Panacibacter ginsenosidivorans: one gene and its partner. The protein of the gene in region 1 interacts with the protein of each later gene in a pairwise test. Links are inferred from orthologs where the notes say so. Each region holds a gene or a part of one and is shown in the gene's direction. Other genes may lie near its edges.

Region 1 (15,553 bases):
CGCCTGTATGTGTGCCTTTAAAATTCCAGTGCTTTACTAATTTGTTGCCTTGCCCGAACACATCAACAATAGTGAATGTAATGTTTGAGAAGCCGGTAAGATAATTTGCATAGTATGCCCTTGCGCTATCGATGCCCACAATGTCAGGGTTTGCATGCATTACCACATCGGTTGTAAAGTTGGAATCGTTGAACATGTCCAGTTTACCATGATTGATGATTTCATCCCATGTATGCGTGTACATTTTTATGTTAGCTGCAACGGAGTCTGCGGCCACTGTTTCTTTGGGTTGTTCCGGGGCATTGCAGGATGTTGTAAAGATACTTAATGCTACAAATGAAATAAACAAGCTAAGCATGTACGGATTTAGTTTCATTGTTATGTTTTGAGTTTTGAAAATACAATTTTTTTGAGCCCTGCTGTAGTATAATTTTGGCTTTGCTTGCGTCGCACTCTTGTACGTTTTGTTCAATAATGAGCAGAACGTAGAAGTGAGTGACACAACACCAGACAAATAGTATTTTCACAGCTTGTAAAATAATATTTTATTTGTACCGCACTATTGTATATCATATTCCTTTTTTATTTCGCTCAACAATGTTGTTGTATGTGATAATAACGTATCTGCAGTAGCAACAGGGTTACCCGCAGGGAACTCTGTGGTTAAAAGAACTATGTTGCGAACAACGTTTCTAAGTTTCTCGTTGATATCGCGATAGGTTATGAGCAATGAGCAATGGTACCTTGTGCCTTTTTATCTTCTAAATATGTTTCCAAAAAAGTGAGTGGTTATCATATTCAAATTCGATTATGAATAAAGAGAGCATTCCAGAAATTATTGATTACTTAATTGGCATAGGTCTCTTAATCACTTTACTTTTTGTTTTGAAAAATAAAAATGGGCTCTATCAAAAAAAGGTGTTTGGTTTTCCTATCAGAAATGTAGTTTATGCTGTTATTGTATATTTCATAGTTATGATTGCATTAGCTTTTTTCAAGTAAGTATTAATATAAGTTCCGAACGATAAGGTGAGTGACACAACAGTTGATACCATAAGAAGCAAAAGCGTGTAATATAATATCAAAAAGCATCATTTATCATAAGGCTTTGTTTGATAAATTATTATGCTTCATCAAAATTTTATTTACTCAATCATTTTTAAAATAAATGGAATACTGTCTATTTGCATTTAAACTGTTATGCAAAAGGCAATGTATTAAAGCATTCATCTCAAGCAACCTCCTTTCAAATATATTTTGATAGTTTCGTGAGATTAAATTTATAAGTAAAAATGTATGGCAGATCATGGAAAATTTATTATATCTGTAGATCTTGAATTAATGTGGGGTGTAAGGGATAAAATGAATATTAAGGAATATGGAGAAAACGTAAAAGGAGTTCATAATGCACTTCCCCGTTTATTGGAAACTTTTCGTGGACACAAAATAAGAGCAACTTTCGCAGCGGTTGGATTACTGGTTTTTGAAACAAAAGAGGAACTTTTAAAAAGCATGCCGGATACATTACCTGGCTATGCTAATGAAAATTTATCTCCCTACAATGGTTATTTTGATTTGGTTGGGAGGAATACAAAAGAGGATCCATATCATTTTGGCAGCCATCTTATAAAGCAAATACTACGATATCCCGAACAGGAGGTCGGTACGCATACATTCTCGCATTATTACTGTTTGGAAAAGGGGCAAACCATTGAAGCATTTAAAGCAGATATTTTGCAGGCACAAAAAGTGGCACAAGATAAATTTGGGCTTCACTTAACTTCTTTGGTATTTCCAAGAAACCAGTTTAATAACGACTATCTCGAGGTATGCAAAGAACTGGGTATTATTTGCTTTCGAGGAAATGAACACTCCTGGATCTATGCCGCAAGAAATATGGAAGAGGAAAGCCTTTTTCGGCGTGCATTAAAATTGGCAGATACTTATATTAATCTATCAGGAAATAATTGTTACAATGATCAATATTTGAAAAGTAAATTCCCTGTAGATATCCCTGCAAGCAGATTTTTGAGACCATATTCTCCACTTTTAAAATCATTGGAAAGTTTGAGACTGAAGCGTATAAAATCAGGGATGAGTTATGCAGCTAAAAAAAATCTTACTTATCATTTGTGGTGGCATCCGCATAATTTTGGCATCAATCAGGATGAGAATTTTTCCTTCCTGGAAAAAGTACTTGCTCATTATGATGATTTAAATAACCAGTATAATTTTCAGTCATACACAATGTCTGCTTTAGCAAAAGGAATTTTAACCAATGAACACTAAGCAAATAACAGAACTTGCAATCAGGCGCCACGACGAGGATGCGGAATTTTTTCAGAACGTTTATTCAGGCACGCTTCATTCAGCGCAGTCACAGGTATTTCTTTATGGAAGAAATATGATACTGGAGGAATTGGAAATTCTTTTACAAACGGTGCCAAAAGGCGGAAATATTTTAGATGTTGGATGTGGAACCGGTCATTTGACAAATTGGTTAAAAGAAAAAGGTTATCATGTTTGCGGGGTAGAGCCATCTGAAGAGATGTATCAATATGCCGTTAACAATTTCCCTGGTATTGATTTCAAAAAAAGCATTTCTTCCTCTTTGCCTTTTAATGATGAAAGCTTTGACCTGGTAATAGCACTTGAAGTTTTAAGATACCTGGAGGATGAAGAAAATAATGCGACTTATAAAGAGTTCTATCGTGTGTTGAAAAATGATGCAAGGATTTTTGTGACACACGTAAACCTGTTTTCAACTGATGGGTATTTTTTCTTTTACAATGCAATAAGCGTAATGCATAGTCTTAGCAATAAGCCGTATCATTTTTGCAATTTTACTACGCCCTCCAAACAAGTAAAAATGCTTATTGACAATAACTATAAAAACATTACAACGATTGGACGAATGGCTGGTGCTGTAAGGATATTTTATAAGTTCGGAAATTTTATTGGAAATAAGTTCGGTGAGTTAATTAAACGAACATCCGAGCAACGTTATACAAAAGGAGTTTTAAAATCAATGGCGGGTCATTTGATTGTTATTGCTCAAAAATAATCTGTAGTGTTGAATATTTTAATATCATGATACCTATCATATCTTAAACCGGCATTAAAGGAAGAATAATAATGAAATATAAATTCAGCAGGATAGCCTGCTTTATTGATAAATACGGAATATTTAAAGGAATAAGCCTGTATTTTGTTTTTAAATTTAAACACGCAACCAAAATTAAAGTTCCCGGAATAAGCAGTGCCTTTTTTCTAAGAAAAAATACTTCAGATGCTGCTGTGTTTGACCAGGTTTTTTTACATGGTGATTACAATATCAATTTTTCCTTTGTCCCAACTGTTATTGTTGATGCCGGTGCTAACATTGGTCTTTTTACAATAGTTATGAAAAACAGGTTTCCTGAAGCAAAAGTTATTTGTGTAGAACCTGATAAGGATAATTATGAAATATTAAAGAAAAATGTAAGTGGCTATAAGAACGTGGAACTTATGCATGCAGGATTGTGGAGCAGTGAGACAAAGCTTAATGTGGTTGATAAATATGAAATGGGTCATTCAGCATTGGTTGTTGAAGAAAATAAAGAGAAAGGAGATGTACAAGCTATAACTATTGATATGCTGATGAGAACGCAACATATAGACAGGATTGATGTATTGAAAATAGATATTGAGACAAGTGAAAGAGAATTGTTCCTACAAAACTATGAGGAATGGTTACCAAAGGTCAGACTAATAATTATTGAATTGCATGATTGGATGAAAGATGGCTGTTCTAAACCTTTTTTTGAAGCAATAAATAAATCGTTCAATAAGTACAGCTATGCTATATGCGGTGCAAATACAATTATAGAAAACAAAGATTTAAATTGTCAATAATGGCAATTGTAATTTGTTCCTATGAAAACAGAACGTACAAGAGTGCGACGCAACACGTGATGACATAAAAACATATAGCCGGCAACATATATAAAAACAAAAAGCATCATTGTACATGATGCTTTGTTTTACAAATATGTTTTGTTATCAGAATTTTATTTCTTCATCATTTGCATCAAAGAAATGAAACTCTGTAAAGTAATAATCTGAATTGGGCTTTACTGTAATCTTACACTTGCATTTACGTTTCCATTTACGGGCAATAGAGAACAACCAACCTTTTGTAAGATGCGAATAAAGGATGGGATGCACGAAAATAGTTAGATTGCTGTGTTGGTGCGTAACAAGATAGAGTAATCTTTTTTCTATTTCATCCTCGAGCAATAAGGTGCTGGTTACTTTTCCGGTGCCATTGCAACTTGGGCAGATCTCAGATGTATTGATACTCATTTCGGGCCGCATACGCTGGCGGGTGATCTGCATTAGGCCAAACTTGGAAATGGCAAGCACCGCATGCTTTGCCCTGTCTGTACGCATGAATTCTTCCATGGCTTCCTGAACCTTTCTTTTGTTATCAGGAAGTTTCATATCGATAAAGTCAACAACGATAATGCCGCCAATATCTCGTAAGCGTAATTGCCTTGCTATTTCTTCTGCGGCTTCCATGTTTGTCTCCAATGCATTCTCTTCCTGGTTATTACTTACACTTTTGTAACCACTGTTTACATCAATTACATGAAGCGCTTCTGTATGCTCGATGATAAGGTAAGCGCCGCTGGGCAGGTTAACTGTTTTACCAAAAGAAGATTTTACCTGCTTGGTTACACCATACTGGTCGAATATAGGAATGCCGTTGTGGTAATGAGTAACAATATCTTGTTTATCAGGTGCGATCTTATTAACGTAAGAGAGGGTGTCGTTATAAATATTCTTGTCGTTGATCACAACACGGTTGAAATCTTCGCTCAGCAGATCACGGAGAATGGAAGTTGTTTTATCCTGCTCGCTTAATATTTTAGAAGGGGAAACACTGTTCTTTAAATTACGCTGAATATTTTTCCAGGTTTCTACGAGGTTTAGCAAGTCTTCATGCAGCTCTGCTGTATTCTTGCCTTCTGCTGCTGTGCGCACAATTACGCCAAAGTTCTTTGGTTTAATGTTCTCAACGATCTTTTGTAATCTCTTTCTTTCTTCGCCTGAATGGATCTTTTTGGAAACGGCAACAATATCATTGAAAGGGGTAATAACAACAAACCTGCCCGGTAATGAGATCTCGCAACTAAGGCGCGGGCCTTTTGCAGCAATAGGTTCTTTTAAGATCTGCACCAATATATCGGGCTTGCCGTTAAGTACTTCATTTATTTTGCCCGTTTTTATGATCTCAGGCTCTACCTGGAATTTGGAGAAATCAGGTATCTGATCAGATTTTTCTGTAACACATAGCTGGGTAAATTTGAGCAAGGAACGGGCATACGGACTAAGATCTGTATAATGCAGAAATGCATCTTTCTCAAACCCAACATCTACGAAAGCAGCATTTAAACCGGGTATCAGTTTTTTTACTTTACCAAGATAAAGGTCGCCCACAGCAAAACTTGCATCTGTTTTTTCATGATGCAGTTCTACCAGCTTTTTGTTTTCAAGCAAGGCAATTTCAACACCGGTTGGTGCTGCGTTTATAATTAGTTCTTTATTCACAAATGCAACTTTTTAGGTCAGGTAGATATTAATAATATTAGCCTGACAATTCACAGTACTTCCATCAAAACACCATGCTGCCAGAATTACAAGGAAAGGATAGGTAAAAGTTGCGGTGGAAAAATATGGCAGTTCGTGTAAGCGGTCAATGCCGGCAACAAAATTGCAACCGGCATTGATCTCAATAAAAAAGAGAAATTATTTATTTTTCTTTTTATGACGGTTCTTTCTAAGCCTTTTTTTGCGTTTGTGTGTTGCTATTTTATGACGTTTTCTTTTCTTGCCACAAGGCATAATCCAATAATTTTAAGGTTAAATAATAAATTTTATTTCAATGAATTGATCCTGTTTTCAATTTCCTGTTTTGCAGCAGGAACATCAATATGACCTTCCACCTCTCGATACCATTTAATGGCATTTTCTTTATCACCTTTACGTTCATACGTCTCAGCAAGATTGAAAAGTGCCTGCAGGTTATTCGGTTCTTTTTGCACAACTTTTTCCAGTCGCTCAACAGCTTTGTCATATTGCTGGCTTCTGATATCTCCCAAACCAAGCATCAGTTGAGCATACATATTTGTTGTATCCCTGTCTGCTACTTCACGAATCTTCTGGATGCCTTCCATTGGCATTGCAGATATATTTCCAAAAAGATAGCATGCCCCTAATTCGATCTTTGCAGAATCATTGGCAGGATTGATCTTTAAAACCTGTTCATAAAGAGCTTTTGCGTTTAAGGCAAGCCAGGATGTTTTATCTGGTTCACTTCCGGCCATAATCTGGTTTAACATCAAACGGGCTGCGAAATTGAGGTTTTTTTCCGAATTCTCCAATTTTGCAGCTTCCCCCATGTAATAGGCACCAATATCAGGTCTATGTAAAGTATCCCGCCAATAATGTGCTATCTGGTTATACACCAAAATCTTTTGATCTTTTACATCACCGCGCACTACACTGTTTTCTAATTGTGTAAGTTTTTCAGACTGAGCCGGGGCAAGGCTTTTCCTGGCTATAGCAAGAACATCTGTGGATACGCTGTTGTTGTTAGTAGCAGACTGTCCCTGTTCTGACTGCATTTGTGGAGACGCAGATGCAGGGGGCGTTGTATTACCAAAAAAATACAATAGCACCAGTAATACGAGGCCACCGGAGATAAGAATAAGTTGTTGTTTTTTCACAAATGATTTAATTGAACCGCAAATCTATTGCGGAATCTTCATTTGCTTTACTTCATTCACAAATTCTTTGGAAGGTTTAAATGCCGGGATGTGATGCTCGGGGATATGAACAGCAATATTTTTCTTGATGTTGCGGCCAATCTTTGCCGCTCTTTTTTTGGTAATAAAGCTTCCAAAGCCGCGTATGTAAATGTTCTCGCCTTTGGAAATGTTTTCTTTTATTTCTTTTATAAGTGTTTCCACCGTAACAAGTACATCCACTTTTGGGATGCCTGTTTTTTCAGAAATGTTGTTAATCAGGTCTGATTTTCTCATACAGAGTATGTTTAAGATGTTTAAGCAATCGTAAGGCTAAAATTATAACAAAACATTAGGTTTTGAAAATAAATTGTTTTTTCGTGAAATTGTTTTTGTCTGAATAGCAATGCTTTGTAAAGATATAAATATTTATGTGCCCGGCTTTAAATCGTCAGTCAAATCCTGTTGCGTCGCACACTTTAGCTGTAGCAATGTTATTCAGCACCTGGCAACACCGATTAATATTTTTTGACTTTTTTGTTTTAGTTTTTTTAGAAAAGAAGTATATAAAATGTAAAATAATACTCAAACCAGCTTTCTAATTATCAGCTTAACTTTCATCTTTGCTGCATTAAGTACAGAGGGTACAAGAGTGCGACGCAAGAGACGATGAGTGTAGAATAAAATGCCCGGTTCAATATGACTAAAATAGTCTTTTAATTTGATAATTAACATAATAGCAATTAATTTTTCTGATTTATGCAAGATGCAGGATTTGAAAGGCTTTTGATGCAATGGAATAAGGAACAGAATGACAGGCCTATGCCATGGAAAGGTGAAAAGAATCCTTACAAAGTTTGGTTAAGCGAAATAATTTTACAGCAAACACGTGTGGAACAAGGCTGGGCATATTATGAACGTTTCGTAAAAAAATACCCTGATATAAGACTTTTAGCCAAAGCAAAAGATGAAGAAGTATTTAAATTGTGGGAAGGCTTGGGCTATTATACACGTTGCAAAAATTTATTGCATACTGCCCGTTTTATCAATAAAAATTATAAAGGAAAATTTCCATCCACATACGAAAAGATCGTAGCATTGAAAGGGGTTGGCCCATATACAGCTGCTGCAATTGCTTCTTTTTGTTTTGACCTGCCTTATGCTGTAGTGGATGGCAATGTATTCAGAATACTTTCAAGAGTTTTTGGGATTGCAACACCCATTGATACCACAGAAGGTAAAAAACAATTTAAAGAGCTTGCAGATAAAATGCTCGATAAAAAAAGTCCAGGCCTTTATAATCAGGCTATCATGGATTTTGGAGCAACCGTTTGCAAACCAATGCTGCCATTGTGTGCAGGATGTATGCTTAACAAAATATGTAAAGCATATCAAGCTGCAACAGTAAATAAATTACCGGTAAAAGAAAAGGTACTTAGTAAAAAACAGCGCTGGTTTTCTTACTTTATTTTCGAGGCCGGAGAAAAAACATTTGTACGTAAAAGGACTGAAAAAGATATATGGCAAAATCTTTTTGAGTTCTATTTGATAGAATCTGCATCACACCGGGAATGGGATAAAAAGATGATCGCTGACTTTCTTAAACAGCAGTTGGGAATTGACAGCCATGAAGTAAAACTGATTACAACCGCCGCGTCACAGCAACTAACACATCAGCATATAAAAGGGCATTTTATTGTGGTTAAATTAAATAACATTCCCCCAAAATTGAAAACAAAAGATAGCTTATGGCTATCTGCACAGGAGATGGCACATTTACCATTTCCGGCTTTTATTAACCAGCATCTTGAAACTAAAAATGTACAGCCTGCTCTTTTTTAGCACTTTAACTTATTTGTTTAGCTGGTTTTTTTATAATTTTAGAGTGACAAGGGTTATATTATCACCGGCGAATAAAAAATAAGTTGTATGAGAGGAGTAAACAGAGTAATGTTGATTGGCAACCTTGGTAAAGACCCGGATGTTCAGTACCTCGAGGGAAACATTGCAGTTGCCAAATTTCCATTAGCCACTACAGAAACTTACAAAGACAGGGCTGGAAAACTGATCTCACAAACAGAGTGGCACACAGTAGTATTGTGGCGGGGTCTTGCAGAACTGGCGCAAAAATATTTGCATAAAGGGAGTTTGATTTATGTGGAAGGAAGATTGCGAACCCGCAGTTGGGACGATAGGGAAGGCAATAAAAAATTTGCTACAGAAATTGTAGGTGATAACCTGATAATGCTTGATAAACGTAATGATGGCAGTGGCGGATATCATCCGGCGCCCGGTGTTACTGACGGCGCAGAACCTTTCCCCGGCGGAGATATTCCGCCGATAGCAGACGAACCGGCCGAAGGTCTGCCGTTTTAAACTGCCCTCTTTTAATAATATTTCTTAATATTGGCACGCTGATAATGGCGTGCCATTATAATTTAGCTTTGTAATCAAAATCGAATCGTTTGGAAACTGTTGCAGTGTCCCATTTTCAATATATACATCCAGCTTATCTTGCATCTATTGACCCGCGAAGTACCACGGCGCTTATTATTTTGCTGCTTATCCTGATATTCTTCTCATTCGTGGTATCAGGTGCAGAAGTTGCTTTCTTTTCTCTCACTAATAAAGATATCAACCTGCTCAAAACAAAGCAACAGCCACCTTACAACAGGGTTATAGATCTGCTGGAACAACCTAAAGAACTTTTCGCTTCTTTTATTCTTGCGAACAGTTTTTTCAATATTGGTATCATCATTATCCTTAATATTCTTTTAGATGATATTACCAAAGCTGAATATCAGTGGTTAGAATTTGTAATTAAAGTAGTGGTGGTCGCTGTTATATTGGTATTGTTTTGCGAAATAATGCCGAAGATACTGGCACGTCAGAATAATATCAGGTACGCAAAAGATTTTGGGGTGATCGCAGAAGGTGTTTTTTACATCTTTAAGAGACCTGGTGCATGGTTTATGCGGCATTCAGATGCTGTAGAAAGAAGGTTCTCCCGTAATTCAGGCCGGGCAAAGAGGATGGAAGAAATCTATGATGCTATTGATACTACTACGCCCGGTGATGATGAGAATACAACCAAAGAGAAAGACATCTTAAAAGGTATTGCAAAGTTCAGTAACATTTTTGTAAAGCAGATCATGCGCACAAGGCTTGATGTGAGTGGCATCGATCACAAAGCTTCTTTTAAAGAACTGGTAAAAAGGATAGAAGAATTACATTATAGCAGGCTTCCTGTGTATAAAGATGATCTTGACGAAGTGGTTGGCATTATTAACACAAAAGATATATTGCCTTATCTTGATAATGATGATGATTTTGACTGGCATTTTCTTATGCGTCAGCCTTATTTTGTACACGAAAATAAATTGATAGATGACTTGCTGCAGGAGTTCCAGGCTAAGCGTGTTCATTTTGCAGTGGTGGTAGATGAGTTTGGCGGAACCAGCGGTATCGTTACATTGGAAGATATTTTAGAAGAGGTTATTGGTGAAATTAAAGATGAATTTGATGATGAAGAAAGCGGCTTTAAAAAACTTGACGATTATAACTACATTTTCGATGGCCGCACTTCTGTAAGTGATGTTTGTAAATTTATGCAGCTTCCGATGGATACCTTTAATGGGGTTAAGGGAGAAAGTGATTCACTCGCCGGTCTTGTGCTTGAGATAGCAGGAGAATTTCCAAGAATTAATGCTGTAGTAAATGTTGGAGACTTTGATTTTACAGTACTTGAAATTGCAAGAAACCGTCTGCAAAAAATAAAAATTACTATAAGGCCTAAAACGATCTAAAAATTTATTTGTGACTTATATATCATACAGGCGGAGCAAACATTCATTACGTTATTTCATCTGCAGTTTATCCGTTTTGTTATTATCTGCCTGCAACAGCCCGTATGTTCCAAAGCCAACTGGTTACTTCAATATAGATTTTCCAAAAAAATCTTATCAAACTTTTAATGAGCCCGGCTTTCCTTACACATTTGAATATCCAACTTATGCAAAGATTGTAAGAGACAGCAGCTTCTTTGGAGATGCTCCTGAAAACCCCTGGTGGATCAATGTTGAGTTCCCTCAGTTCAACGGGCGTGTGTACGTAAGCTACAAAAAAATTGGTGCAAACAAGCTCGATAAATTATTGAACGACGCTTATAATCTCACCAACAAACAATCTGTGAAAGCCAGCGCCATCAACGATTCGCTTATATCAACAGAAAACGGTATTCATGGAACATACTTCAAAGTAAGCGGAGATGTAGCTACCGCCAATCAATTTTTTCTTACTGATTCGTCGCAACATTTTCTACGCGGCGCATTATATTTCGACACAACACCGAACCAGGATTCATTAAAACCGGTAAATGATTTTTTGGTGCAGGACCTTATGCATCTTATCAGCACATTTAAGTGGACGAAATAGCTTTTTGTTTATAAGCTTTAGAATAAATAGCATCGCCTGTTGTGTCACTCTCTTCATCGTTCAGTTCTTTCTTCAACATAGCGTATCTTCGCTATTAAAATTTAAACTCCTCTTTAGGGGGATGGGGGCAACATGATAGCAATAGATAATAAACTAATCAGCGACCACATTATAGAAGAACAATTCGTTTGCGATCTCAGCAAATGCAAAGGCGGTTGTTGCGAAGATGGAGATGCAGGTGCACCGCTTGAACTTAATGAACTTGATGAACTCATTAGTAATTACAACATCATAGAACCATATCTTACCGAAGCAGGAAAAACGGCAATAGAAAAACTTGGGAAATATACCTACGATACCACTTATGGCTGGGTTACACCAACTATAAGAGGAGAAATGTGTGCTTATGGTTTTCGAGATGACAAAGGCATTTTAAAATGTAGCATTGAACAGGCTTACAACGATGGAAAACTTAGTTGGAAAAAACCCATCAGTTGCCATCTCTTTCCTATTCGTATAAAGAAAAGCAGGCAGGACCCTGATCTCGAATATGTAAACTACGAGCCTCGTGAAGATCTTTGCAAAGCAGCATGTAACCTTGGCAAGAAATTGAAAGTGCCGGTGTATATTTTCCTGAAAGAATCCATTATACGCAAATACGGTGAAGAATTTTATGAAGCATTAGCAGCAACGGCAGAACATATCGGTAAAGATTAATTCCGGGTGCGGAATGAAGTTCTAAGCGTACAAGAGTGCGACGCAACGAAAGCTTAATTGAATTCTAAAGTTTGGCTCAAAAAAATATTTAATAATTGCATGACCGAAACAGCATCATCTTTTATTGCAAAGAGTACGATCAAAGCAACTGATTTAGATCATCGGCGCAAGATCAATTTCAACATTGGTAAATACAATGCTGTCGTGCCCATTGGCAAGCAACAATTTGCTGATGTTGCTACTGCGCGGGAAAGAGCGAAGAATGCAAAGTGGCGTGCCATTGAAAATTTAGATACGTATCTGGAGGAATTTGAAAATAAAATTTCTGCACGTGGCGCAAAAGTAATCTGGGCCGATACTTCAGAGGAAGCGCTTCAGGAAATAGAAAATATCTGCAAAGCAAAAAATTGCAAAACATTGGTGAAGAGCAAGAGCATGGTTACTGAAGAAATTCATCTTAATCATCATCTTGAATCTTTGGGAATTGAAAGTGTAGAAACTGATCTTGGCGAATACATTCAGCAACTGGATGGCGAGCCACCTTATCACATAGTTACGCCTGCTATGCACAAAAGCAAAGAAGATGTGGCAAAATTATTTGCAGAAAAGTTAGGCACTAATCCATCTTTATCGCCTGAACAATTAACGCTTGTCGCTCGTCAAAAGCTGCGTGAAAAATATGTGCAGGCGGAAGTTGGTGTTACTGGCGCAAACTTTATCATTGCTGATATTGGTGGCATCGCTGTAACAGAAAATGAAGGTAACGCAAGATTGAGTTGCGCATTTCCTAAAACGCATATTGTAATTGTTGGCATTGAAAAAGTAATTCCTTCTATAAATGATCTTGCATTGTTCTGGCCATTGCTTGCAACGTATGGAACTGGGCAACGCGTTACGGTTTATAACACGATAGTTACCGGCCCAAAACAAGCAAATGAAGTGGATGGACCGGAAGAAATGTATGTGATCCTGTTAGATAATGGACGCACAAATTTGCTGGCAAATGCAAAGACACGCGAAGCATTGTATTGCATTCGTTGTGGCGCCTGTTTGAACGCATGCCCTGTTTATAAAAATATTGGTGGTCATGCTTATGAAACAACTTACAGCGGTCCCATAGGGAGCGTTATAACGCCACATCTTAAAGGCATTGATGAATATAAACATCTTAGTTATGCTTCCTCGTTGTGTGGTAATTGCACAGAAGTTTGCGCGGTAAAAATTAATCTTCATGAGTTATTGTTAGAGAACCGTCACGAAGCGGTTGAAGAAGGTGATAGTTCTTTTGCAGAGCGCATTGCGTGGAAAGTATGGAAACAGGCAAGTCTAAATCGCGGTATGATGAATATGGGAAACGGTAACTTAAAAAACTGGGTTGTAAATAAAGTTTTCAAAGGGTGGACTACACATAGAAGTGATCTTAATTTTAGTAAGAAGACTTTTAATGAAATGTGGAAAGAACAGGAAGAGACGAAATAGTTTTTATTTACCGGCTTTTGTTTTTCATAGCATCTTCGTTGTGTCACTCACTTGTACTTTCTTATCTTTATTCATCACGAGACTGAATGAAAATACTTCTTTACTCCACACAAATAAGTACAAGGCTTTCTTACATCATTGATTTTTTCAGCAAACAGATCAATGATGAAATTATTATTACAAATGATGCCGACCTGTTTCAGCAAACCGATGCTATAAAGATAAATTATTCATCTTCTTCTGTAACTCAACGGGAGCTTTGGATTCAACCTCATGCGTTGTTATTTGAAAATAATATTCAACAACAGAAAGCTGAATGTTTTCAATGGAATGATCTGAAATTTTTTTTTAAATCTGGTGGTGATATTCCATTCGATATTTTTTCTGCTTCATTTTATTTGCTGGCACGCTACGAAGAATATCTGCCGCATGAAAAAGATATGTATAGCAGGTATGCGCATCCAAATAGCTTAGCTTTTAAAGAAGATTTTTTGCATTTGCCTTTGATCAATTTATGGATTGAAGAATTTAAAAAAATGCTGAAGCAAAAATTTTCTACATTCAAGATTTATCATTCATCATTCACCTTTCTGCCAACTTATGACATTGATATAGCTTATGCATTCAGAAATCATCCCTTCTTAAAAAATACGCTTGGACTTTCAAAAGATCTTGGAACAGCAAACTTCAAAAGTTATTTTCAGCGTTTTTTTGCAATGATTGGGTTAGGTGGAGATCCCTTTGATACTTATCAATGGCTTGATGAATTGCATGTAAAATATAATCTACAACCATATTACTTTTTCCTGCTTGCAGAAAATAGAAAAGGCTATGATAAAAATCTTTCTCCATACACAAATGCAATGCAGGGTTTAATCAAAACTCATAATGCAAAATATAGTGTTGGCATTCACCCATCATGGCAAAGTGGTGACGATGAAAATATTTTGAAGAAAGAGATTTCTATTTTTAAAAATATCACGGGCAAAGCTGTTACAATGAGCCGTCAACATTATATAAGAATGACCTTGCCTCAAACTTATCGTTTGCTTATTGATAACCAAATCAAAAATGATTTTTCTATGGGATATGGCAGCATTAATGGTTTCAGGGCCTCTGTTGCATCTTCCTTTTGTTGGTATGACTTAGAAAAAGAAGAGCAAACACCTTTATTAGTTCATCCTTTCTGCTTCATGGAAGCCAACTCATATTTTGAACAACACTATACTGCGAAGCAAGCAGCGGCAGAATTACAGCAATATCATGATGTAATAAAATCTGTTGACGGTGATTTGATCACCATCTTTCACAATCACTTTGTAACGGAACAAAAAGAATGGCTTCCCTGGAGAAATATGTATGCAGATTTTTTAAAAAGAAATTTTGGCTGATCATTATTGAGTATTGATTTGAACGTACAAGAGTGCGACGCAAGAAAAGCTTAATGCTTATTCTGTGGTTGGTTTCACAAAAAAATTATGTCTTCTTTACACTGTAGTTTACAATATACACACCAACCAATGTAACGATTGCGCCAAGTAATAAATTTATTGTGAGTGGCTCATCCAGAATTAACGTGCCGAATAACATGGCAACGATTGGATTAATGTAAGCATAGAGCGATGCGATGGCAGTTGGCAAATATTTTATGGAATAAATAAATGCAGCAAACGCGAATATAGAACCCATGATAATAAGGTATGCAATGGCGCCCCATGTTTTCAGCGAAACTTCATTTATAGGAATATTCTGATTGGTAATTTTTGCAAGCGCAAAGATCATAAAAGAACTGAGAAACATTTGCCAACCCATTGCGTAATACGGATTGATATTGTATTTGTTTCTTGTAATAAAAATGGTTCCGATACTCCAGCCGATCATTGCAATAAAACCATAGATGATACCGAGTGCATAACCTTCCGGTTGTTCGTGAAAAGCATTTTCATAAAACACAATTGCAACACCCGCAAAGCCGATAAACAAACCAATAAACGTTAACGGTGTATTTTTAAATTGCTTGAAAAAAACAAGATCGATAAGCACTACACAAATTGGCGCAAGCGCACTAATGAGTGAAGCCAAGCCACTCGGAATATATTTTACACTCCATGTACTGAAACCATTTGCAAGCACAA
Region 2 (15,717 bases), 880 kb from region 1 along the record:
AAGATATTTGAACCCTTTTACTATTTCTATTTATGAATAAAGCATACCTGCTGACAGGCGGCAATTTAGGCAACCGTTCGGACAATCTGTTAACGGCGTATAATTATATTAAACAATACTGTGGCGAAATAGTTCGTAAATCGTCTATATATGAAACAGCCGCATGGGGTTTGGAAAATCAGCCTGACTTTTATAACCAGGTACTACTTATTAATACAGAATTAAAGGCTCACAAACTTATTGAAACATTATTGCGTATAGAAAACATAATGGGACGGGAACGGGCAGTGAAGATGGGCCCACGCACCATTGATATTGACATTCTTTTTTTCAACAACGATATTATTAACGAGCCCAACCTTATAGTTCCCCATCCACGCATGCACCAAAGACGTTTTGTATTGATGCCACTTGCAGAAATTGCTCCCGATTTCGTACATCCTGTTTTTAATAAAAGCGTGGCCCAATTACTCGAAGAATGTGCAGATACCCTGAATGTGTATAAAATTGATTCCAACAACTGATTGCAGCACTTAATTTTGAATATCAGCCTTTTTGATGAAGACGACATTTTGTTAAGAGCAGTTATGAAAATAGGTTAGTTATATTTTGCTGCGTAAAGAAATAAAGCAGAAGAGTGCGACGCAAGGAACGAAGCACATTGATTTGTTGCCTGGTTCAAAAAAAGAAAAATCCGGTTCACTAATGAAATATCATTTCATAGCCATTGAAGGAAATATTGGAGCAGGTAAAACAACGCTGGCGCATTTGCTGTCGAAGAAACTGAATGCACGTTTGGTTTTAGAAGAGTTTGATGAAAACCCTTTTCTGCCAAAGTTTTACGAGAACCCGAAGCAATATGCTTTTCCGCTTGAATTATTTTTTATGGCAGAGCGTTATAAGCAATTGAAAGATATGCTGCGTACAAAAGATATGTTTCAATCGGTAACCGTTTCTGATTATTTGTTCACCAAATGTCTGTTGTTTGCAAAAGTAAATCTGCCTGAAGAAGAGTTCCGGTTGTATCAAAAGCTGTTTGATATTATGCACCAGCAGATCATTTTTCCCGATATAGTTATTTACCTGCATGCGCCTGTGGCTAAATTGCAAAAAAATATAAGGAAGCGCAACCGCAGTTACGAGCAAAGTATACCTGATGAATATCTCTTTAACATACAGGAAACATATACAGGTTATATAAAGCAGCACAACATAAAGACTATTTTCATTGATGCATCCAGCGCGGATTTTCTTGACAATGAAAAGCACCTGAAAGTAGTGCTGGATGCGTTAGAGAGCGATCTTGATGACGGGCAGCATTATTTTACATTACCGTGAATTTTTGTGAACCCGGCTTTTATTTTTCATAGCATCAACTGTTGCGTCGCACTCTTGTACATTTGCACTTTTATCTACAGAGCGGGTATTAATTTTTATTCATGTCATTAACCAGAAAGCAGGATCCTTTAGAAGCGGTAAAAATACCAGAGTACAGAAGCCTTATGGCCGGCCGTTTTATTTTCATTATGGGGCTACGTATGATGGGTACATTGGTTGGCTGGTGGATATACAATTTGACAAATGACCCGTTGGCAATTGGTTTGGTTGGTTTGTCTGAAGTAATTCCTGCCGTTTCGCTTGCACTATACGCCGGTCACGTAATTGATCTCAGCGAAAAAAGAAAAATGATATTACGCGGCGTGTTGATCTATGCACTATGTGCATTGATTTTATTAATGCTTTCTACAAAATTTACATCAGCACATTTAACTAATCACTGGATAGCGGTTTGTATATATGCAGTGATATTCTGCACAGGCATTACACGTGCATTTACAGGGCCCGTGTTTGGAGTACTTGTTGCGTATATCGTTCCAAAAAATATACTGCAGAATGCAACCACGTGGAACCAGGGTGTATGGCTTACTGCATCTGTAGTTGGCCATGCGATGGGAGGATTACTAATATCGTATGCAGGAATAACAGGAACATTAATAGTGATCTGCTCACTTATACTGGCAGCTTTTTTTGTAATGCTGCAACTAAAACCCAAACCAGCATTAAACGAACCCGGCGAGAAGAAAACATGGGATAGTGTAAAGGAAGGCCTGCGTTTTGTTTTCAAAACAAAAGAAGTGCTTGGCGCATTATCGCTCGATCTTTTTGCAGTGTTGTTTGGTGGTGCTGTTGCCATGGTGCCTGTGTATGCAAGAGATATATTAAAAGTTGGTGCAATAGGTTTTGGTTGGTTGAATGCAGCAATGGATATAGGTTCTATTTGTATTGTGGTAATGCTTACAGTATTTCCATTGCAACGGCAGCAAGGGAGAAAATTATTTTTTGCAGTAGGTGGTTTTGGTACCTGCATTATCATATTTGCATTGTCAAAATTTTTCTGGCTCTCATTTTTTGCATTAATGCTAAGCGGTATGCTCGATGGTATAAGCGTTGTAATTCGTGGTACTATTCTTCAATTGAAAACGCCGGACAATATGCGTGGCCGTGTCATGAGTGTCAACAGCATGTTCATTAATTCAAGCAACGAACTCGGTCAGTTTGAAAGTGGCGTTGCAGCAAAAATGCTTGGTGTTGTTCCTTCTGTGGTGTTTGGTGGATGTATGACCTTATTAGTTGTAATTACAACATGGTTTAAAGCGCCAAGTTTAAGAAAGATGGAATATTAGTTTGCAGGCTATTGTTTTTTATGGCATCACCGGTTGTGTCACTCACTTGTACTTTTATATTTTATGGCAACAGCTTTTCCAGCACATAATAAACAATAGGGCAGAAGGTGGAATTCTTCAAAGTAATATTTGGTCTTTTTAAAATCACATCTTCATCCGTATAAGGAAAGCGGTGACAGTCAGAAGGCCTTACATCGTAAATACTGCAATAATTATCTTCACCAAGAAATGGGCAGGGTTTGCTTTTTACTACGTAATCACCATCTTCATCAATTCTCAGGTAGGTTTCTATAAAATCACTTTCACGCATTTTTAAATGCTTGCTTATACGTTTTATATCAGGTGTTTTAAAACGCGGCGAGTAATTTCTGCAGCAGGCGGCACATTCCAGGCAATTTATTTTTTGAAAAGCTTCTTCATGCAGATCGGGTAATTGTTTCAAAACTTTATTCTTGTCGGCACGATTCAGGAATTGTCTGTATTGTTTCTGGTGGTCTGTAGACTTTTTTTGCCAATTATGTAAAATATCCTCTTTCATGCTTTCAGAAAGTTTTAAATTACTTTTTTGAAGATTTGTATTTCCTTTGCCCAGACAAATTTGAGGCTTTTCAGTTAATTAACTGCAGCCAACCCCTTACAACATGGAAAGTATAAGAGAGCAATGGCTCATTATTTTATCAACACCTCTATATCTCCTCATTATAGGAATAGAAATTCTATTGACGCATCTGCAGCACAGAAAGTCTTATACAGTTAAAGATACGGTTGCCAATGTTTACCTGATGCTGCTGAACGGAGGTTTAGATCTTATTTTCCGTATTGTTTCTTTAACAGTATTGAGTTGGTTTTACAGCAGATCGGCTATAACCTGGCAATCTGCAACTGCATATTGGTTATTACTTTTATTGTCAGAAGATTTTATTTATTACTGGTTGCACAGGTTTGATCATGAAGTACGATTTTTTTGGGCCACGCACGTTACGCATCACAGTTCGCAAAAAATGAATTTTACAGTTGGTTTCCGCTCTTCTGTATTTCAGCCTTTATATAGATTTATTTATTTTATTCCGCTTGCCTTGTGTGGGTTTAAACCACTGGATATAGCTTTTATTTATTCCGCCACACAGATATGGGGCATTTTTGTGCATACTGAGCTGATCAAAAAAATGGGTTGGATGGAATATATTTTTGTAACACCTTCTCATCACAGGGTACACCATGCTTCTAATCCTAAATATCTCGATATGAATATGGGTATGTTCCTGATAGTCTGGGATAAATTTTTTGGCACATTTCAACCTGAATTACCAGAAGAAGAATATGCTCCGTTAAAATATGGTCTTACAAAAAATGTGGAAGAACAAACTCCGGTCAATATTGTGTTTCATGAATGGAAACAATTATGGAAGGATGTAAGGATAAAGGATATAAGCTTTAAAGAAAAATGGAATTATATTTTTGGCCCGCCGGGCTGGAGCCATGATGGCAGCCGGCAAACAAGTGAACAGATGCGTGAAACAGAAAAGCAAGATTGGGGTTATAATAATATTACAGTCGAAGGCGATAATAGCGAAGATCTTCAAATAGCTACATTGTTTGCAAAGGAACCTACCCGTGAAAATAAATGATGACCATCTTGTTGCTGCATAAACAAATACAGTACAAGTGTGCGACGCAACAGGTGATGCTTTTAGATGTAATAGCCGGGTTCATAAATACAAAAACTATGAACTCTAAACTCTCCTTATCTTCGGTACGATAATAGAATAATGAAATACCTGCGAAGATTTTTTCAATACCTGTATTGTGTTTATGCATTAATAACTTTCGTTATTATTATGTTTACTGCATTGCCTTTCGTGGTGGTGTTTTCATTCTTTGGTATAAGAGGGGGCAATATTGTATATATAATTTGTAACATGTGGGCAAGGATCTGGTATGGTTTTATTTTTATAAGGCATAAGGAAATATATGAAACGGCACATGATAAAACAAAGCAATACATTTTTGTAGCAAATCATAGTTCATATATGGATATACCAGCACTTGTACGCTGCATGCACCAGCCTGTAAGGGTTTTAGGAAAACATGAAATGGTGCATTATCCTGTTTTTGGGTGGATATATCGCGCAGCTGCAATAATTGTTGACAGGAGCAGCCCGGAAAAAAGAGCCAAGAGTGTAAGAGCATTGAAGGCTGCTTTAAAACATGGTATTTCCATTTTTATTTTTCCTGAAGGAACTTTTAATGAAACAGAAGAGCCACTAAAAGATTTTTATGATGGTGCTTTTAAAATTGCCATTGAAACACAAACACCAATAAAGCCTTTGTTATTTGTAGATACGATTGACAGGATGCATTGGAGTGGTATTTTTGAATTAACACCTGGCAGGTCAAGAGTTGTGTACTTGAATGAAATTTCAGTGGATGGATACACAGTAAGAGATATGCAAATATTAAAAAGGCAAGTGTATGATAAAATAGAAGAGGGCCTGAGAAAGTATCGTAAATTTAAAACAACGGGTATAAGTGTAAAAGATATGGCCGGTGAAAAAGAGTAATAATGAGTGCAGCTGCAAATAAAATAAATAATAGTTCAGATCTTTTTTCGCAACGGCAAACGGGTGTGTTGTTTGCTGAAATAATTATTCCCCTTGCGTTACCACAGAATTATACATGGCTTATTCCATTCCACCTGCAATCATCTGTACAAACTGGTTCGAGAGTAGAAGTACAGTTAAGAAATAAAAAATATGCAGGAATCATCAAGACTTTGCATACAAATAAGCCTGCTGCATTTGAACCTAAGGAAATACTCAATGTGTTGGATACTGAGCCATTGGTATATCCCCGGCAATTACAATTATGGCAGTGGGTAGCTTCATATTACATGTGCAGTGAAGGTGAAGTAATGCATGCTGCAGTGCCTTCTAATCTTAAGCTTTCCAGCGAAAGTATATTGCTGTGGAACGAAGAGCACGGCCTTGATTTTAGTGATCTTAACGATGAAGAATATCTTGTTGCAGAAGCGCTGGAATTAAAGAAAGAATTACGTTTAAGTGAGGTGCAGCAGATATTGGATGCTTCTCATGTATATCCGGTTATAAAAAAACTGATCGATAAAAAAGTTTGTTATGTATGGGAAGAGCTTAAAGATAAGTACAAGCCCAAAACAGAAACATATATAGCACTCAATCCAATTTATTTCAATGAAGATAAATTAGCTGATCTGCTTAATAATTGGAGTAAAGCACCAAAGCAGCTAGAGTTGATGTTGGCCTATTTACATATCATTAAATCGGAAGGAGAAGTAACACAGACTGCGTTATTAAAAAAGGCAAATGCAAGTTCTGCACAATTGAAAGGCCTGATAGATAAAAATATTCTTATTGCAGAAAAGAAAGATGCCAGCAGACTGCCAATGCTGCCAAGAAATGTATCGGTTGAATTTGTTTTGTCACCAGCACAGGAAGAAGCTTTACAGAAAATAGAACAAACATTTATTGATAAACAAGTTTGTCTTTTGCATGGTATAACATCGAGTGGTAAAACACAATTGTATGTAAAGCTTATTGAACAATATATCAAGCAAGGTAGGCAGGTATTGTATATGCTGCCGGAGATCGCATTAACAGCGCAGATAATACGAAGACTGCAGAAACACTTTGGCGGCAATATAGCTATTTATCATTCTAAGTTTAATCCCAATGAACGTGTGGAGATATGGAATAAGGTAAAGCATGGTGAGGTAAAAGTAGTGTTAGGCGCAAGATCCGCGTTGCTGCTGCCCTTTAAAGATCCGGGACTTATAATTGTTGATGAGGAACATGATACTTCTTATAAGCAGCATGATCCTGCCCCACGCTACAATGCAAGGGATACAGCTATTTACTATGCTTCTTTGTTTAAAGCAAAAGTATTACTTGGCAGCGCCACGCCTTCAATGGAGACTTACCATAATGCTCAAAATAATAAATATGGTTTGGTAGAATTGAATGAACGTTTTGGTGAAGGAAAGCTTCCTGATATTGAGATCGTTGATCTTAAAACAGTTGTTACCAAAGATAAAAGCAAACCAATGTTTTCTTTGCAGATGAAAACTGCGATTGAAGCATCCTTACATGAAAAAAAGCAAGTTATAATTTTTCAAAACAGGCGTGGTTATACGCCTTATATGATATGCAGCGTATGCGGATGGATACCGCAATGCCAGCATTGTGATGTAACGCTTACCTATCATAAGTCTAAGAATAAACTTTCCTGTCACTATTGCGGCACCAATTATCCTGTTTTGCAAACATGTGCTGCATGTGGCAGCCACAACTTTATACAAAAGAATTTTGGTACTGAAAAAATTGAAGAAGCGATTGTTGAAGAATTTCCCTCAGCCCGTGTGGCACGCATGGATTACGATAGTGTAAAAGGAAAACATGATCATGATAACCTGATAAAAATTTTTGAACAACAGCGGCTGGATATTTTAGTGGGTACTCAAATGGTGGTAAAGGGGCTCGATTTTGAACATGTAAATCTTGTAGGCATTCTTGATGCAGATGCATTGCTCAGCTTTACAGATTTTCGTGTTAATGAAAGAGCTTACCAGTTAATGGAACAGGTAAGCGGACGAGCAGGTCGCAAAGATGACAAAGGGAAAGTCATTATACAGGTTACCAACACAAATCATCCTGTGTTAAAATTTGTGCAGGCTCATGATTACAAAGCGTTGTACGATTTTGAAATAGATAACCGTAAATTATTTTTTTATCCTCCTTTCTCCCGCCTGATTCATATTACATTTCGTCACAGAGAAACGCATCTTGCCGAAGAGGCTGCAAACCTGCTGGTGCAAGGTTTGCCAACATTGCATAAATATATTACAGGTCCTGCCGAGCCTGTTGTAAACCGTGTACGCAATCAGTATTTGTGGGATGTATTGTTTAAACTTCCTAAAGATGCTCATCTTATCAATCAATGCAAGATGCAATTACAGCAGCAGGTTGTAATTATTCAGAGCAATAAAAGATACAGGAGTGTAGATATTATTATTGATGTAGATCCGGTATGATTTTTATGAGCCAGACATAAGCAATGCTATTAAACTTTTGTTGCGTCGCACACTTGTGCACTTTAAACATTAGCCGGCAATATTTTTTGCTGTAATAATTCTACTACAACTGAGTTTATTTAATTGTTACAAACAAAGGGAGCTGCCATCTATTTTTATAACGACGGTATTGCTGTTCTTTTGCAGCTGTAACACATGATCAAGGACAAAGATCGGTATTACAAGTTTTCAAGAATTGGTTAAAGCCTGTCTATTCCTGGACGGGCTTGTTTTTTATTTGCTCATTTGTTTATTGCAGTACAAGTGTGCGACGCAAGGAACGCCTGATAGTAGTAATGCAGCGTGGTTTAAAAAGATTATTCTACTACTTCTTTCTAAAAAATAATCTCATGGGTACACCACTGAAATTGAAATTGCTGCGCAACTGGTTTTCGAGATAATTTTTGTAAGGTGTTTTAATATCATCAGGGAAATTGCAAAAGAACGCAAAGGAAGGAACGTGCGTTGGTAACTGCGTTACAAATTTTATTTTCACAGAATGACCTCTTACCACAGGTGCATGATAAGATTCAATAGCTTTCAGCATTACTTCATTTAGTTTGCTGGTAGGTATTTTACGTGTTTTACTTTCGTAAACATCCAGCGCTGTTTCTATTACTTTAAAAATGCGGGTCTTTTCTTTTACTGAAATAAAGATCACAGGAACATCGTTAAACGGCGCCAGTTTTTCTTTTAATTGTTTCTCATAATCACGGGCAGTGTTGGTAGCTTTCTCAACCAGATCCCACTTGTTTACCAGCACCACAATGCCTTTGCCTTTCCTGGCTGCAAGTGAATAGATGCTTACATCCTGTGCCGTAATACCTTTGGAAGCATCAAGTATGAGCATACAAACATCTGCTTCATCCATGGCACGTATGGCACGTATTACGGAATAAAATTCAAGGTCATCTTTTTCTTTACTCTTCTTACGAAGACCCGCTGTATCAATAAGAATAAATTCTTTGTTGAAAAGATTATAGTGCGTATGAATAGTATCTCGGGTAGTGCCTGCAATGTCGCTTACAATAGTACGTTCTTTGCCTATCAGCGCATTCAATAATGAAGACTTTCCCACATTTGGCTGACCAATGATTGCAAATTTTGGAAGTGGGTTTTCATCTTCTTTATCTGCATCTTTTTCAGGAATAAAAGCTGCAACAGCATCCAGTAATTCACCTGTACCACTGCCGCTCATGCTGCTTACAAAATATACATTTTCAAAACCCATGCTGTAAAATTCTGTACCTGACAGCATCCTGTCATTATTGTCAACTTTATTTACGGTCAATAAAACGGGTTTGGAGGAGCGACGCAAAAGATCAGCCATATCATCATCAAGATCGGTGATACCAACCGCTGCGTCAGTCATGAATATAACCGCATCAGCTTCTTCAATAGCAATCTTTACCTGCTTGCGTATCTCTGTTTCAAACACATCTGCACTGCCTGCCACAAAACCACCAGTATCAATAACGTTGAAAGATTTGCCATTCCATTCAGCAATACCATATTGACGATCTCTTGTAACACCACTTACATCATCTACAATGGCCTGGCGTTTTTCCAATAAACGGTTGAATAAAGTGCTTTTGCCTACATTTGGTCTGCCTACTATTGCTACTGTAAAACTCATGATTTTTAGATTTCAGTTTCCAGGTAACAGGCTCAAGGAAATCACATCGAAAACCTGATCGCTGATACCTGAAGGCTTTTTAATATCCATATTCTTTCAAATGCATTTCATTGTCTCTCCATTTAGGTCTTACTTTTACGAAGAGCTGCAAAAATACTTTTTGTTGAAGAAATTTTTCGATATCCTGTCTTGCCAGTGTACCTATTTGTTTTATCATCTTGCCACCTTCGCCCAATAATATTCCTTTCTGACTTTCTCTTTGTACTATTATATCTGCCTGTATTTTTACCAGTGTTTCTTTCTCTTTAAATTCATTTACCATTACTGCCGTGTGGTAAGGTATTTCATCTCCAAACAATTCAAAAATTTTCTCTCTTACCATTTCGCCGACAAAGAATTTTGTGGGCAGATCGGTCATATCATCTTCCGGATAAAATGGTTCTCCTTCTGGTAAAAATTCAAGAATAGCATTTATTAATTCCTGTATGTTATCATTTTTCAGTGCTGATATTTTTACCAGCTTTTTACAATAAGGTTGCTGACTATAAAAATTTTCTGCTGCTGTAATTCTTTTCTCACCGATCTTATCAACCTTATTCAAAACTACAATAGCCGGAACTTTTAATTTCAGGGAAGTAAACAGGTTATTGTTTTCTTCCACACCTTCTGTCGTATCAACAAGCAGTAATGCCACATCTGCATCTTCTAATGCACTTTTTACAGACTGCATCATTTTCTCCTGCAGTTTATAACGTGGCTCAATAATGCCCGGGGTATCAGAAAATATGATCTGGTATTTTCCGGGTTCTGTTACAAAACCTTTTATACGATGTCTTGTTGTTTGCACTTTTGGTGAAACAATAGCCAGCTTTTCGCCGAGCAATGCATTTAATAAAGTGCTTTTGCCTGCGTTTGGCTTACCAAATATGTTTACGAATCCTGCTTTCATTGTTAACCGCAAAGGCCCAAGATTGCCGAGTTGTTTTATTGTTCAATAAAGTTATAAAAGTACAAGAGTGCGACGCAACGGCAGCTTAATACTTTTACTGCACCCTGGCCCATAATTGTATAAAAGAAAAAAGCCTCACAAAGAGGCTTTTACTTTTAGTTGCGAGGGAAGGGTTCGAACCTCCGACCTTCGGGTTATGAGCCCGACGAGCTACCGCTGCTCTACCTCGCGATATATAATTTTACTTATTGTTTCGCGATTTGGGGTGCAAAGATAGGAGCAGGCAGGTTACGAACCAAACTTTTTAAACGCTTATCAGTCTTTTTTCTTGATGCTCGATCCGCCACTTGCATCAACACTGGTTATAACGCCGGTTCCTTTATAATTGATAATAGAACCGCCACTTGCATCCGCTTTCAATTCTTTATTCACAGAAAGTGAGATGATTGAACCGCCACTTGCTTCCACTGCACAGGTGTTTACTTCAAACTCAAAATCTTTAAAAATACTTCCACCACTTGCATCAATATTTATACTGTTAAATGAACCATCAATTTTATAAATGCTGCCACCGCTGAGTTCTGCATCCATTTTATTCCCTTTTATTTTTCCTTCTATAATACTGCCGCCGCTGGCTTCACTTTTCAGATCGTTTACAGAAATTTCATCTGTAATTTTTGCGATTGAACCGCCCGATGCATCTAAATAATCAAGGTCTGTCACCGTTACATAAGCCTTCAGTTTTTTGTTACCCCAGTTCCAGTTATTCCACATTTTGCCATCTACACGGATCTTTAAAATACCATCCTTTACTTCTGTAATGATGCGTTCCGTATATTTTTCATCTTCAGCACTAACAGCTACGGCCTGTTCTTTGCCTTGTGAGAGATACAATACAATACCACTACCCACAGCAACACCATGAAAACTGCTTACTTTTCTTACCTGCGCATTGGCATCATACACAAGATTCTGCGCATGTAGAGTGCCCATTATCATTAATGTAAAAAGGCTTCCTATAATTTTTTTCATTGTTTAATTTTTAGGTGGAACGGCTGACATGAAAAATTGTTACAGCTAATTTAAAATTTCTGTTATTACTTTGCAGCTATAACGGTAAGATATTTGAAATGATTTGTTGACGATCTGTATTACTGCTATCATCGCCTGTTGTGTCACTCACTTGTACGGCTGGTAATACTAATCAGCAATTATTCAACCATTTTTACTATTTCCCGGGGTGCTTCCTTCAATGGAGGCTGAGATTACACCCGTAGAACCTGAACAGGGTAATGCCTGCGAAGGGAAGGTGAACACTACATGCATGTTCCTCTCCATCAGCAATTTTCCCTGTTCCCAAATTATTGAACGAAAAAATGAGTATTATGAAAAAGCTTTTGGGAACATTAGCAGCTTTTGTGCTGGCTGTAACAACATTTGCACAAGTCAACATTTCCGGAACAGTAAAAAACAAAGAGAACAAACCACTGGAAGGCGCTACCGTAACCTTGCGTATCAATGACAAAAAAGAAAGGACGGCACTTACCAATAATGCCGGTAGTTTTGAATTTACCAACGTAACTGCTAATGCTGTCTGCAAACTGGTGGTGGAATATGTAGGTATGCAAAAAGAGGAAGAAAGTTTTACCACGACAGACAATAAAACTTTCGATATAGTTTTAAATGATCTTGCCTTTTTACTTGAGCCATTGGAAGTAAAAGCTATTAGGGCTTCTGATAGAGCACCATTTACAAAAACAGATATTTCGAAAAAGGATCTTGCAAAACTCAACCAGGGACAGGATATTCCATTCCTGTTGAATCAAACACCATCGGTAGTCGTAAATTCTGATGCCGGTACCGGTATTGGTTATACAGGCATTCGCATACGAGGCTCAGACGCCACACGCATCAATGTTACGCTCAATGGAATTCCTTATAATGATGCAGAGAGCCAGGGCACTTATTTTGTTGACCTTCCTGATTTTGCTTCTTCAATAAATTCTATACAGGTTCAAAGAGGCGTAGGAACTTCTACAAATGGAGCAGGCGCATTTGGCGCTACCATTAATATGAGTACCAATGAATTCAATGAGACTGCTTACGGAGAATCCAACAATAGTTTTGGCTCTTTTAATACCTGGAAGAATACAATAAAGGTTGGCAGCGGTTTAATTAGTGATCATTTTACTATTGATGCAAGACTTAGTCGTATAAGTAGTGATGGCTATGTTGACAGAGCAAGCAGTAATCTGCAATCATTTTATTTCTCTCCTGCTTATACCAGTAAGAATACTTCAATAAGATTGAATGTTTTTTCAGGTAAAGAAAAAACGTACCAGTCATGGTATGGCTTGCCCGAAGCTTTGCTGCAAACAGACAGAACCTATAATGCTGCAGGAACAGAAAAACCGGGTGAGCCATACGATAATCAGACAGATAATTACCAGCAGGATCATTACCAGTTATTCGTGAACCAGGTTTTGAATAGCAGTTGGAGTTTAAATGTTGCTTCTTTTCTAACAAGAGGAAAGGGTTATTATGAAGAGTACAAGGCTGAGCAATCTTTTGAAGATTATGGATTGGAAAATGTAGTTATTGGTTCAGAAACGATAACCGCTACAGACTTAGTAAGAGATCGCTGGCTTGATAATTATTTCTATGGGCAGATTTTTTCCTTGCAATATAAAAAAGCAAAAGATGAATTGACTGTAGGTGGTAGCTGGACCAAATATGATGGTAAACATCACGGCGATATTATTTGGGCGAATGTTGGCATACCTAAAGATTACCGATATTATTTTTTAACTGCCAATAAAAATGATGCAAATGTTTATGCCAAATGGTTGCATCAGGTAAGCAGTAGTTGGAATGTGTTTGCAGACCTGCAATATAGAAGAGTGGTGCATGATATGAATGGGTTTGAGGATAATCCTGAATTGATGATCAAACGTAATTTTAATTTTGTAAATCCAAAAGCAGGTATAAGTTATTTCAACAACGGCTATCATGCTTATCTCAGTTATGCTTTAGCGCATCATGAACCCAACCGCGATGATTTTGAAGCTAACCCATCACAGCAGCCTGAATATGAAACATTGCATGATGTTGAATTGAGTATTGATAAAAAAACATCACAATTTAACTGGGGTGCCACTTTTTATTATATGTATTATAACAACCAGCTGGTGCTTACAGGTAAGATCAATGATGTGGGTAGTTATACAAGAACAAATGTTCCCGGCAGTTACAGGATGGGTGTGGAATTGCAAGGTGGGGTTGTGATCGATAAGTGGGTGAATGCTGCTGCCAACCTGAGTTTGAGCAGGAACAAAATAAAATCATTCACAGAGTATATTGATGACTGGGATGAAAACAAACAGCAAAGTGTTGAACATAGTAATACAAACATCTCTTTTTCACCTTCTGTAATTGCAGGTGGTAGTATAAATATTTTACCTTTTAAAAATACAGAGCTGAGTTTATTAGGGAAATATGTTGGCAGGCAATATATGGATAATACACAAAACAAGAACCGCAGCCTGAATGATTATTATGTGCAGGATATAAGGGCTATTTATAATGCAAAAAATGTGTTGTTTAAAGAATGGAATTTTATACTGCAGGTGAATAATGTGTTCAACAAAAAGTATGAACCGAATGGTTATACCTATCCTTATTTTTATGAAGGATCATTGGTGAATGATAATTATTATTATCCAATGGCAGGGACCAATTTTATGCTTTCTGTAAATGTGAAATTGTAGTAATTAATTATTGAATAAAATAAATAGGCATGAAAACTACGCAGCAATAGCCGCGTAGTTTTTCCAGCTGACTTTATCAAAATATTTATGCTTTTAAATAAAATGCTTATGCATACGATCAATTGTTCCATTGGCTTCTACTAAAGCTGTATAATGTTTTTTGTTATCTTTAAAATGCACTTTGTATTCATCTTTTGTTATGCCTTTGGAATCTTTTATTATTTCCCGGTCTTTTGTAATTATTGCTCCTGTATGTTTCTGCATAATTGCATCGGTAACAGCAGCAGGTAATTGAGCATCCTTAATTTTATCTTCATAACTTATAAGAATTCCTTTGCTGTCATAATTAGCTTTTTCGTCATACCCTTTACCAGCAAGTGTTACAATATACCTTGATGGTGTTTCATCATTTTCATCATTCGTGGCATCAGTAAAAACGGTGAGATTTTTTTTGACTTCTATTTTAGCCGGAACTGTTGCACAGAGGTCTTTAAACTGATTTGATAACAGGTTTAATTTCATGTTTGAGGCAGGTGTAGTAAAGCTTATTTTTTTACCACCTGCAGAAGCAGCAGATACTATCAATATTATTGCAGCAGCGGAAAGCATTATTCTTTTCATTGTTTTTGTTTTTAATGATCTAAAGATTTTTAAAACAGTACTACGATGAAAAGAAAAATCGTTGGTTTACTTTAATTAATTGTATTAACCGTGCATTAACGTTAAGAGAAAAATATAATAAAAATGAAAACGAAATGCTGCTATAAAAACAGGACGTACAAGTGAGTGACACAACAAAAGTCTAATAGTAATACTGCAGTTAAGTTCTATTTCTAATTTAATTGCACAGAAGGTAGTCGGTACAACTGACCATCGTATACAAATAATTCTTCAATGGTATAATCCCAGTATTTATACAGAGGAGACTTGGCAAGATAAGTATCAATTTCAGCTTTAGTTTCCGCATTGATGGTGATCCAAACGGTTTGAGATTCCATGCTTACAGCATAACTATCAATAATATTTTTATTGATAAGATAATTGATATAGGTACGATGAGGCGGAACAAGATTCATGAATTGTTCATCCATATCAAAATGAATGATTGCCTGGAATTTTTTCATAACACACAATTTTTAATCAGGGCAGGCTATCGTTAAGGATTAAATTTTCCAATCAACTATGTTGTTGGAAAAATCAGCACGGTACGGTGTAGTGATACGAATATAATTATCAGTATAACCTTCCATCATGCCGTTCTTTTCATGGCTTTCAAACAACACTTTACGGGTTTGTCCGCTGTGTTGTTCAGTGAAGAACTGCATCTTCATATAACTCAAGTTACGTAAAATTTTATTTCGTTCGTGGCGCATATTAACCGGAACCACCGGTTTTATTTCAAGCGCTTTTGTATTATCTCTTTCTGAGTACGTAAATACATGCAGGTAAGAAACATCCAGCGAATGAAGAAACTCAAATGTTTCGTTGAAATCTTCTTCTGTTTCACCAGGAAAACCAACGATCACATCCACACCAATACAACAATGCGGCATTAATGTTCTAATCAAGCCAACACG

Evidence for each region.
Region 2: the proteins of FRZ67_RS07165 (region 1) and priA interact in binary tests that used the Escherichia coli proteins (3 or more experiments, as listed by UniProt). The link is inferred for Panacibacter ginsenosidivorans from one-to-one orthologs.

The regions. Positions count from the first base shown.
Region 1 is NZ_CP042435.1:1,723,266-1,738,818, reverse strand. The notes cover bases 7,485-10,440. They hold FRZ67_RS07165 (single-stranded DNA-binding protein), read left to right. Parts: upstream 7,485-8,717; coding sequence 8,718-9,164; downstream 9,165-10,440. Other genes in these bases: gldE (gliding motility-associated protein GldE), read left to right, coding at 9,254-10,440; mutY (A/G-specific adenine glycosylase), read left to right, coding at 7,548-8,630. In the rest of the region: FRZ67_RS07205 (ester cyclase), read right to left, coding at 1-376; FRZ67_RS07200 (polysaccharide deacetylase family protein), read left to right, coding at 1,297-2,289; FRZ67_RS07195 (class I SAM-dependent methyltransferase), read left to right, coding at 2,279-3,064; FRZ67_RS07190 (FkbM family methyltransferase), read left to right, coding at 3,136-3,894; FRZ67_RS07185 (Rne/Rng family ribonuclease), read right to left, coding at 4,042-5,592; FRZ67_RS07180 (tetratricopeptide repeat protein), read right to left, coding at 5,919-6,770; FRZ67_RS07175 (HU family DNA-binding protein), read right to left, coding at 6,795-7,085; more of gldE, read left to right, coding at 10,441-10,594; gliding motility lipoprotein GldD, read left to right, coding at 10,605-11,222; FRZ67_RS07150 (DUF3109 family protein), read left to right, coding at 11,355-11,939; FRZ67_RS07145 (LutB/LldF family L-lactate oxidation iron-sulfur protein), read left to right, coding at 12,039-13,418; FRZ67_RS07140 (polysaccharide deacetylase family protein), read left to right, coding at 13,505-14,809; FRZ67_RS07135 (DMT family transporter), read right to left, coding at 14,895-15,553. UniProt on the Escherichia coli protein: Plays an important role in DNA replication, recombination and repair. Binds to ssDNA and to an array of partner proteins to recruit them to their sites of action during DNA metabolism. Acts as a sliding platform that migrates on DNA via reptation.
Region 2 is NZ_CP042435.1:839,698-855,414, reverse strand. The notes cover bases 4,879-7,998. They hold priA (replication restart helicase PriA), read left to right. Parts: upstream 4,879-5,247; coding sequence 5,248-7,749; downstream 7,750-7,998. Other genes in these bases: FRZ67_RS03495 (lysophospholipid acyltransferase family protein), read left to right, coding at 4,879-5,245. In the rest of the region: folK (2-amino-4-hydroxy-6-hydroxymethyldihydropteridine diphosphokinase), read left to right, coding at 33-524; FRZ67_RS03515 (deoxynucleoside kinase), read left to right, coding at 706-1,338; FRZ67_RS03510 (MFS transporter), read left to right, coding at 1,440-2,684; FRZ67_RS03505 (YkgJ family cysteine cluster protein), read right to left, coding at 2,746-3,222; FRZ67_RS03500 (sterol desaturase family protein), read left to right, coding at 3,326-4,312; more of FRZ67_RS03495, read left to right, coding at 4,454-4,878; ribosome biogenesis GTPase Der, read right to left, coding at 8,114-9,424; GTPase Era, read right to left, coding at 9,504-10,373; FRZ67_RS03470 (head GIN domain-containing protein), read right to left, coding at 10,689-11,405; FRZ67_RS03465 (TonB-dependent receptor), read left to right, coding at 11,759-14,140; FRZ67_RS03460 (hypothetical protein), read right to left, coding at 14,234-14,761; FRZ67_RS03455 (hypothetical protein), read right to left, coding at 14,974-15,264; tRNA (N(6)-L-threonylcarbamoyladenosine(37)-C(2))-methylthiotransferase MtaB, read right to left, coding at 15,304-15,717.